One region of the Hymenobacter algoricola genome, then DNA from elsewhere that is predicted to be linked to it. Evidence: riboswitches for the same ligand, from Rfam matches in the RefSeq annotation. Region 1 holds a riboswitch; each other region holds the start of a gene.
The links. A riboswitch is a leader RNA that binds a small molecule or an ion and turns the genes downstream of it on or off. The one in region 1 is predicted to bind S-adenosylmethionine.
Positions count from the first base shown of each region.

Region 2: another riboswitch for S-adenosylmethionine. It lies ahead of ABD842_RS03755 (O-acetylhomoserine aminocarboxypropyltransferase/cysteine synthase family protein); the one in region 1 lies ahead of metH (methionine synthase).
Region 3: another riboswitch for S-adenosylmethionine. It lies ahead of ABD842_RS07980 (phosphoadenylyl-sulfate reductase); the one in region 1 lies ahead of metH (methionine synthase).

Region 1 covers NZ_BAABDH010000034.1:30,431-33,701, forward strand. The annotation lists gene metH (methionine synthase) at 1-1,821, opposite strand, end outside; SAM riboswitch class I at 1,892-1,998, opposite strand; gene ABD842_RS09080 (PA14 domain-containing protein) at 2,114-3,250, shown strand; gene ABD842_RS09085 (hypothetical protein) at 3,260-3,271, opposite strand, start outside.
Region 2 covers NZ_BAABDH010000015.1:78,215-81,485, forward strand. The annotation lists gene ABD842_RS03755 (O-acetylhomoserine aminocarboxypropyltransferase/cysteine synthase family protein) at 289-1,668, opposite strand; SAM riboswitch class I at 2,053-2,165, opposite strand; gene ABD842_RS03760 (LysM peptidoglycan-binding domain-containing protein) at 2,342-2,635, opposite strand; gene ABD842_RS03765 (hypothetical protein) at 2,862-3,271, shown strand, end outside.
Region 3 covers NZ_BAABDH010000024.1:40,347-43,617, forward strand. The annotation lists gene ABD842_RS07975 (lipopolysaccharide biosynthesis protein) at 1-639, shown strand, start outside; SAM riboswitch class I at 800-894, shown strand; gene ABD842_RS07980 (phosphoadenylyl-sulfate reductase) at 1,181-1,936, shown strand; gene cysD (sulfate adenylyltransferase subunit CysD) at 2,087-2,998, shown strand; gene ABD842_RS07990 (sulfate adenylyltransferase subunit 1) at 3,164-3,271, shown strand, end outside.

The sequences.
Region 1 (3,271 bases):
GCCGCGGAAGGAGAAGCTGATGTTGCTGATGCCGCCGGAAGTCAGCGCCCCGGGCAGGTTGGCCTTGATCCAGCGCACGGCCTCGATAAAGTCGAGGGCATAGTTGCGGTGCTCCTCCATGCCGGTACCCACCGTGAGGATGTTGGGGTCGAAGATGATGTCCTGGGGCGGGAAGCCCACTTCGTTCACCAGAATGTCGTAGCTGCGCTTGCACACCGCAATTTTCTTCTCAAACGTGTCGGCCTGGCCGGTTTCGTCGAAGGCCATGACCACCACGGCGGCGCCGTACTGGCGCACGGTGCGGGCGTGCTGCCGGAATACGTCCTCGCCCTCTTTCAGCGAAATCGAGTTGACGATGCTCTTGCCCTGCACGCACTTCAGGCCGGCTTCGAGCACGGTCCACTTCGAGGAGTCAATCATCACCGGCACCCGGGAAATGTCGGGCTCGGAGGCAATCAGGTTCAGAAACGTCGTCATGGCCTGCTCCGAGTCGAGCATGCCTTCGTCCATGTTCACGTCGAGCACCTGGGCACCGCCTTCCACCTGGTCGCGGGCCACCTGCAGGGCGGCTTCGTAGGAGCCGGTGCGGATCAGGCGGGCAAAGGCCCGGGAGCCGGTCACGTTGCACCGCTCGCCCACGTTCACAAACAGGCTGTCGGGGTAGATATTGAAGGGCTCCAGACCAGACAAGCGCGTGGCGCTTGAATTAGTAATTAGTAATTGAGAAGTAGTAATTGGCTCGTCGGCTTGCTGGTCGTCGGCAATTCTTAATTCTTCATTACTAATTACTAATTGCGCATTGCGGAGCTGAGGAAGTGGGCGTGGCGCGTAGCGCTGAGCCAGCTTACTCAGCTCCGCAATGTGCTGGGGCGTGGTGCCGCAGCAGCCCCCGGCCACCGTCACGATGCCTTCCTTCAGGTAATTCTCGACCACGGCCGCGAATTCCTGGGCCGACTCGTCGTAGCCGCCGAAGGCATTCGGCAGGCCGGCGTTGGGGTAGGCGGAAATATGCACGTCGGCAATCCGGCTCAGCTCCCTGACGTAGATGTGCAGCTGGTCGGCGCCCAAAGCGCAGTTCAGCCCCACGCTCAGCAGCGGTAAGTGGCTGATGGAGTTCCAGAAGGCTTCCACCGTCTGCCCCGACAACGTGCGGCCGGAGGCGTCGGTGATGGTGCCCGAAATCATGACCGGCACCACTTTGCCGCCTTCGTCGAAGAACTTCTGCACCGCGTACAGCGCGGCCTTGGCGTTGAGCGTGTCGAAGATGGTTTCGATAAGCAGCGTGTCGGAGCCGCCGTCGATCAGGCCGCGCACCTGCTCCAGGTAAGCCGCGGCCAGCTCGTCGAAGGTCACGGCGCGGAAGCCGGGCCGGTTCACGTCGGGCGACAGGGAAGCGGTGCGGTTGGTGGGCCCCACGGCCCCGGCCACGAAGCGCGGCTTGTGCGGCTCGCGGGCGGTGAATTCGTCGGCTACCTCTTTGGCAATCCGGGCTGATTCGAAGTTGAGCTCATATACGATATGCTCCAAACCATAATCGGCCTGGGCGATGGTGGTGCCGCTGAAGGTGTTGGTTTCCACCATGTCGGCCCCGGCGGCGAAGTAGTCGTGGTGGATGCCGCGGATGATGTCGGGGCGGGTCAGGCTCAGCAGGTCGTTGTTGCCGCGCAGGGGCTTGGGATGATCCGCGAAGCGCGGGCCGCGGAAGTCGGCCTCTTCCAGCGGGTGGCGCTGAATCATGGTGCCCATGGCGCCATCGAGCACGAGGATGCGCTGCTGCAGAATAGCGTAAAGCGGGGAGTCGGGGCGGAGCGTCGGTTGCATAGCGGCTTCTCTTCTAATGAGGCGGTACCAAAAAGCCTATCCAGAAAGAGCCGCGCAAGGGCGAGTCCGGTACTTATCTTTATTCGCCGCCGAAACGCCGAAATGGGAGTTGGCACCTTGTGTAGCAGGTTGCCAAGACGTCGTCGGGCCCAGTCCCTCGGTCTTTCTGGATAAGTAACATCACGAAGATACTGCAGGAAACTCCGGAATCCAATTTTGGCCCGAGGGCGCGCGTTATCTGTTACGTTTGGAATATTACCCCTAATTCGGGCGTTTCCGCTAGCTGCTGCTCATGCTGTGTCGTCTCCGCTTCCGGCTATTGCTTGCCACGCTGCTGCTGCTGCTGCTGCTGGCCGGGCGGCTGCGGGCGCAGCCGCGGCCCGCCACGCCCGGCGACGGCCTGCGCGGGCACTACTACGACGGCCAGAACTTCGGGCAGCTCGTGCTGACCCGCGTTGATCCGACCATCGACTTCAACTGGACCATTGAGGGCCCCAGTCCGGCCGGGCGCACCTTTGCGGCCCCGGGGCCCGGTGTGCCGCCCGAGTATTTCTCGGTGCGCTGGCTGGGGCACATCTACATTCCCGTCACGGGCCGCTACACGTTCCGCATTCTCAACGACGACGGCATGCGGGTGTGGCTGGGCGGCAAAAGAATTCTCAGCGCCTGGCGCGACCAGGTCGCCACCGAGTCGGCCGCCGAAATTCAGCTTACCGGCGGCCGCTACTATCCGCTGCGGGTAGAATATTGCCAGGTGCAGTGGGATACCCGCGCCCAGCTCACCTGGCAGCAGCCTGGTGCAGCGGCCGAGCCCCGGCCCATCCCGACGGCCAGCCTCTACGCCACGCTGCCGCCTTCCGCCCGCCCGATTTCGGCTCCCGCCACTGCCCGGCCGGCCGCTCCGACGGCGCCGGCCGCGGCCCCCGCTCCCCCGTCCCGGGTTGCGTCCAGGCCCACCGTGCGGCCCACCGTCTCGCGGGGAGCCAAGCCGGCGCCGCGCCGGCGGCCAGTGCTGCCCCGCCGCGGCGCCGCGCTGCCCGCCGCCGATAGCCTCACCACCGCGGTGCCCGACCTGGCCACCCTGCGTAAAGGTGCCGTAGTGCCGCTGACCAATCTGTATTTCACCCAAAGCACTGCCACCCTGCTGCCCGCCTCGCGCCCCCTGTTGAACCAGCTGGCCCGCACCCTGCGCGCCCGGCCCGCGCTGCGCCTGGAAATTGCCGGCCACACCGATAACGTGGGCGAGCCGGCCCTGAACCTGCGCCTGTCGGAGCAGCGGGCCCGCACCGTGCGGCAGTACCTCGTGCAGCAGGGTATCGACTCGGTGCGCCTCACGGCCCGCGGCTACGGCGGCACCCGTCCCGTAGCCGACAACCACGACCCCGGGCAGCGCCCCCGCAACCGCCGGGTGGAAGTGGTGGTGCAGTGAGCCGGCGGGTTAAGGCCGGCC
Region 2 (3,271 bases), on a different contig from region 1:
AGATTTTAGAGCTGAGCACCTGGACCAATGCCCGCAGTTCAGGCGTTTCAGGCCAGACTCTGAGCTCTGAGTTCTATTTTCTCAGGTTTCAATTCTGGGTTTTCAAACTACTACAATAGCGCACGGGCTGAACCAGCTAGAATGCCGGCTCAACCCGGGCTATTGTGGGTTTGGGCAGGCCGTCTCCTCTCTCACAACAAAACGACCCGCCCGCGCCCCAAGCTGCTCCGACCGGAAAAGGCGGCGGCTTCCGCCTGCGCTAAAAAAGCTGCCGCCGGTTTCCTCTCTCTAGACTTCCAGCGGAGCAGCGTGTTCTACCTCGGGCTGCAGCAGCGTGCTGCCCGATTCGTCCGGCGTAGCGGCGTTGCGCACGGCCTCAAAAGCCTGGGCCAGATCCGCCCGGATATCGTCGAAATGCTCGATGCCCACCGACAGCCGCAAGGAGGTCGGGGTGACGCCGGCGGCCAGCTGCTCGGCTTCGGAGAGCTGCTGGTGGGTGGTGGCCGAGGGCTGAATGATGAGCGTCTTGGCGTCGCCCACGTTGGCCAGATGACTCACCAGCTTCAGGTTGTCGATGAAGCGCGTAGCCGTTTCCTTGCTGCCTTTGAGCTGGAAGCTGAGCACGCCGCCAAAGCCGCGCTTCAGGTATTTCTGGGCCAGGCCGTGGTAAGGGCTGCTTTTCAACCCCGGATAGTTCACGCTTTCCACCTGCGGGTGCTGCTCCAGCCAGGTGGCCACGCGCAGGGCGTTTTCCACCGTCCGCTCCACCCGCAGGCTCAGCGTTTCGAGGCCGATCAGCAGCTGAAACGAGTTGAACGGGCTGATGGCGGGGCCAAAGTCGCGCAGCCCTTCCACCCGGGCCCGGATGATGAAGGCAATGTTGCCGAACGGCCCGCCCTTGCCGAATACGTCGTTGAATACGAGGCCGTGGTAGCCTTCGGAAGGCTCGGTGAACTGCGGAAACTTGCCGTTGCCGAAGTCGTACGTGCCGCCATCCACAATCACGCCGCCCACGCTGGTGCCGTGGCCGCCAATCCACTTCGTGGCCGACTCCACCACGATGTGGGCCCCGTGCTCCAGGGGCCGGAACAGGTAGCCGCCCGCCCCGAACGTGTTGTCCACAATCAGCGGCAGGTCGTGCTTGTTGGCAATGGCCGCAATCCGCTCGAAGTCGGGGATGCTGTAGCTTGGGTTGCCGATGGTTTCGAGGTAGATGGCCTTGGTGTTGTCGTCAAGCAGCGCCTCGAAGGAGGCCGGGTTGTCGCCGTCGGCAAAGCGTGCCTCGATGCCCAGGCGCTTGAATGCTACCTTAAACTGGTTGTAGGTGCCGCCGTAGAGGAAGGCCGTACTCACGAAGTTGTCGCCGGCCTGCAGGATGTTGTTCAGGGCAATGAACTGGGCCGCCTGCCCCGAGCTGGTAGCCAGGGCTGCCACGCCGCCTTCCAGGGCCGCCACGCGCTGCTCAAACACGTCGGTCGTCGGGTTCATCAGGCGGGTGTAGATGTTGCCGAACTCCTTCAGGGCAAACAGGTTGGCCCCGTGCTCAGCGTTCTTGAACACGTAGGACGTGGTCTGGTACAGCGGTACGGCGCGGGCGCCGGTAGTGGGGTCGGGCTGCTGACCGGCGTGGAGCTGCAGCGTTTCGAAGTGATGGGCTGGCGTGGACATACTGGTTCGGAGGTTAAGAAGGATTACGGAAAGAAAAGACAGGATTTGAGCCGGGAGCCAAGACTCCCACGGGACCGGGCCAGGCGCGGCCCTGCGGCTGAAAAGCGGGGTCAGGAGCCAGCCGGGACCCCGCGGGAAGCGCACAAAAAGTGGCTGCCGGATGCAGGGTAAGCCGTAAAAAGAAAAAAGGGAGGGGACGCTAGGCCAGACTCAGGCTAGCAACAACACGCGCAACAACAGCCCATTCGCATGCGGGCGGCCTGGGGGGCCGCAAGGGCCAGCGCAGCAGAACTGCGGAAACCCATCGGCCGGCTGGCTTGCCGCGCAGCAGCCAGAGGGGAAGGGTTCGGAAGGGCGGAGGAGGGGGAATTTTTCATGGCACTCAACTTATCTGTCCCGCGGGCCTGGGCCGGTCGGGCAGGAATTGGCACCTTTCGCTTTACCGAAGGTTGCCAGTGGGTCACGGAGCCTGTTCTCTCGCCACTTCTGCATAAAGTCTGAAAATCGCCCCACCGTTAGCGGGGGAGTACCGGATTGGTAGGTGCAAATGTACACCCGGAATTGAGAAGCGCAAATCCGGGGAAAAGTTTTCCGTCTTTTTCTCTGGGGCACAAAAAAACGCTGCTCCGGGCCGGAGCAGCGTTTTTGGCAGGAATCAGGGCCGGGAAAAGACCTACAGCGTCGGCAGTGTCAGGACCTGGCCTACTTCGATATGGTCGGGGTTGGCGCCGATGGTGGCTTTGTTGGCATCGTAAATCTGGTGCCACTTGGCAGCGTCGCCGTAGTGGTTTTTGGCAATTTTCGACAGCGAGTCGCCGCTGGCTACGGTGTAGGTGCTGCCGGCGGCCGCGGGCTTGGCGGCGCCATCTTTGGTACCGAAGAAGTCGGTGCCCCCGGCAGCGGCGGGCTTGGGCGCTTCAACGGGTTTTTCTTCGCCTTTATTGCTGAGGAAATCGAACAGTCCCATGGTTGTGTGTCGGTTAGGGTGAATGGAGAGAAGATTCGTAGTGGCCTAAGCCTCACGGTTTCAGGCGTTCTTACGCCCCGCTACTGATTAGGTTGCCGCGAACAGAAAGAGAATATAGGGCCTTAACTCTTTTCCCCGCTTGCCGTAAGAAACGCCGGCCCAAGGCTATGCCTGGGGTCATTGATGCTGACTTCTCCCCTCTTTTCAACCCTCACACCCCCTTTCCATGAACCGCGCCACCACTCCCCTGCACTACCTGGCCAGCCTGCTGCTGCTCGTAGCCCTGTTCGTCTCTAGCTGCAGCCAGCCCGATAAGGTCGGCGAAACCAACATGCTCTACGGCACCGAAAGCAAAGTGTGGAAAACCGACAAGGAAACCACCGCCACCGGCGACAAAGTAGCCCAGACCGATGCCGACGAGGATACCGAGCTGCGCTTCTTCGCCAATGGAACCTTCAACATGACTTCGTCCGCTCAGACTATGCAGGGCAAGTACGTGTTCGACCAGCCCGGCAAGAAAATCACCCTCACGCCCGACGGCGGCACCACCAGCATGGCCTTCGACGTGACCAACCTGACGGAGAAGAAAATCACCCTGAAAGGTGCCGACGGCTCCTCCATGATGCTGGAAGCCGA
Region 3 (3,271 bases), on a different contig from region 1:
CCGCTGCTGGCCCAGTACTGGAAAGACCAGGACCTGGCCAAGATGGCCGACTTCTACCGCCGCACCACCCGCCTGAACACGGCCCTGGGCTGCTACCTCGCGCTGGGCATCGGGCTGAACCTGGACTTCATCTACTCCCTGATCAAAAACCCGGTGTACGCCACCGGCACCACCGCCGTGCTGCTGCTGCTGGCCGGCCGCCTGTTCGACGGCATCACCGGCGTCAACGGCCTCATCGTCGTTACCTCGCCGCGCTACCGCTTCGATTTGATTTTCAACCTGTTTCTGGCCGGCAGCACGGTGTTTATGAACTGGCTGCTGATTCCACGCTACGGCCTTACCGGCTCGGCCCTGGCTACGCTCCTGGCCATCGTCAGCATCAACGCGGCCCGCACCTGGTTTGTGTGGTATTCCTACCGCCTGCAGCCCTTCGACCGGCGCATTCCGCTCATCATGGCCGTGGCTGCCGTAGCTGGTTTCGCGGGCTGGCTGGTACCGTTCACCCACTCGTTTCTGGTCACCATGCTGGTGCGCTCCGTGGTGCTGACCATTGGGTACGCGGGGCTGGTGCTGGGCACCAATGCGGTGCCCGAAGCCCGGGATTTACTGCTCGGCCTGAAAAAACGTTTATTACCTTAGGTAATCAGGTATTACCTTAAGTAATTCATTATCAGCTACAAGAATTCCTTACCTATTCTATTCAACTAGCTTGTTTTAAGATAGATAAAATAATAATTAGGAAGTTCCAAAATCGGGCTACTACATTTGCAGCACCAATTCTTTACCCCCCAAAGGATTGTTTTTATACAGAGGCGTGGAGAGACAGGCTCGACGAAACGCCGGCAACCATCCGCAAACCCGCGGAAACGGTGCCAAGTCCTGACCATATAAAAACAAGTTGCCGTGAAAACTTCTGCCAACCCCCGCACCACCACTGCCACCCTCTCTGCTCTACAGCATGGATGTTGGGGCATGCTGCTGGGCGGCCGGTGTTGTTAGTCCGGCTCACCCCCGCCCTTTTTCCTGCCCGTGCCCTGTTCTTAGCTAGCTAAGGCAGTTTCCCGCACCTCTTTTTCGGCTCCCGCAGGACAGCCGGCCCGGCTTTGCGCCGCCTTATGGCGTCCGGGCGCTTCGTGTCGTCGGCCTTTTCTGCCCGGAAAAGCCCCATCCTTCCTTCATTATGCAAGTAGCCTCCCAGGCGCTGGTCCTCGACCTGCGCCGGCAGCTCGCCGGGCTTTCCGCGGCCGAAGTGCTGGCCGTCGTCGCCGCGCAGTTCCCCCAGCAAGCCGTTTTCTCGACTTCCTTCGGCCTCGAAGACCAGATCATCACCCACCTGATCTTCGAGCACAACCTGCCGATTACCGTCTTCACCCTCGACACGGGCCGCAACTTCCAGGAAACCTACTCCACCTGGAGCAAGACCCTGCGTCGCTACGGCCAGCCCATCGACACCTACGCTCCCCGGCCGGCCGGCGTGGAGCACCTGCTGCGCGAAAAAGGACCCAACAGCTTCTACGACAGCGTGGAAAACCGCAAAGAATGCTGCGGCATCCGCAAGGTGGAGCCGCTGAACCGGGCGCTCCAGGGGCAGCAGGCGTGGTTTACCGGCATCCGCGCCGAGCAGTCGGCCAACCGGCACGACATGCACGCGGTGGAGTGGGACGACACGCACAAGCTCCTCAAGTTTCACCCGCTGTTCGACTGGACTTTCGCCCAGTGCTGGGACTATGTGCACGCGCACAGCATTCCGTTCAATCCGCTGCACCAGCAGGGCTTCGTGAGCATCGGCTGCGCGCCCTGCACCCGGGCCATCAAGCCGGGCGAGGATTTCCGGGCCGGGCGCTGGTGGTGGGAAGACCAGACGGCCAAGGAATGCGGCCTGCACGGCACCCACAGCAGCCCCGATCCGGAGGTGGAGCCGATAACGGCTAACTAAAACCGACTGTCATCCTTCATCTGGCGTCCGCTTGCGAAGGACCTTATGGGATATGAACGATGGGTGTGACAACGACTCGCTCCAACGTGATAAGGTCCTTCGGCTTTCGCCTCAGGATGACAGGAAATCAAATACTGACATCCCGACCATATGAGTATCCTGCACTTCGATTACCTCGACCGGCTGGAAGCCGAAGCCCTTCACATCCTGCGGGAAGTGGCGGGCCAGTTTGAGCGGCCGGCCCTGCTGTTTTCGGGCGGCAAAGACTCCATCGTGCTGACGCGCCTGGCCGAAAAGGCCTTCCGCCCCGGCCGCTTTCCCTTCCCGCTGGTGCACGTCGATACCGGCCACAACTTCCCCGAGGTGCTGGCCTTCCGCGACGCGCTGGCCGCCGAGCTGGGCGAAAAGCTTATCGTGCGCAGCGTGGAGGATACCATCCGGCGGCAGCGCCTGCGCGAGCCGGGCGGCAAGTTCCCCAGCCGCAACCCGCTGCAAACCTACACCCTGCTCGAAACCATCGAGGAGTTTGGGTTCGACGCCTGCATCGGCGGGGCCCGCCGCGACGAGGAAAAGGCCCGGGCCAAGGAGCGCATCTTCTCGGTGCGCGACGAGTTTGGGCAGTGGGACCCCAAGCGCCAGCGTCCCGAGCTCTGGAACATCTACAACGGCCGCATCCAGCGGGGTGAAAACGTGCGCGTGTTCCCGATTTCGAACTGGACCGAGCTGGACGTGTGGCGCTACATCCAGCGCGAGAACATTGCCCTGCCCAGCATCTACTTCGGCCACCCGCGCACCTGCGTGGTGCTGCCCAGCGGCCAGCTGCTGGGCCTCAACGAGCACCTGCGCCTCGACGACACCGACGAAATCGTGGAGCGCCAGGTGCGCTTCCGCACCGTGGGCGACTCGACCTGCACCGCCGCCGTGGAGAGCGACGCGGCCACCATCGACGACATCATCGCGGATCTGCTGCTGGCCAAAGTCAGTGAGCGGGGCGCCACCCGCCTCGACGACAACATCTCCGAGGCCGGCATGGAAGACCGCAAGCGCAACGGCTATTTCTGAGTGGTGAAGATTTTTCAGAACGTCATGCTGAGCGAAGCCGAAGCATCTCGCCAGCGTGGTAATCATGAAGTACCAACCTGCCATCAGCACGCGAGATTCCTCGGCAAGCTCGGAATGACGTTCTGCAAACGCACCATTTCACAACCTCCCCAAGACCCCAAACCCATGGACCTTCTCCGATTCATTACCTGCGGCAGCGTCGACGACGGCAAGAGTACGCTGATCGGCCGCCTGCTCTACGACTCCGACTCCGTGTCCTTGGACGTGCTGGCG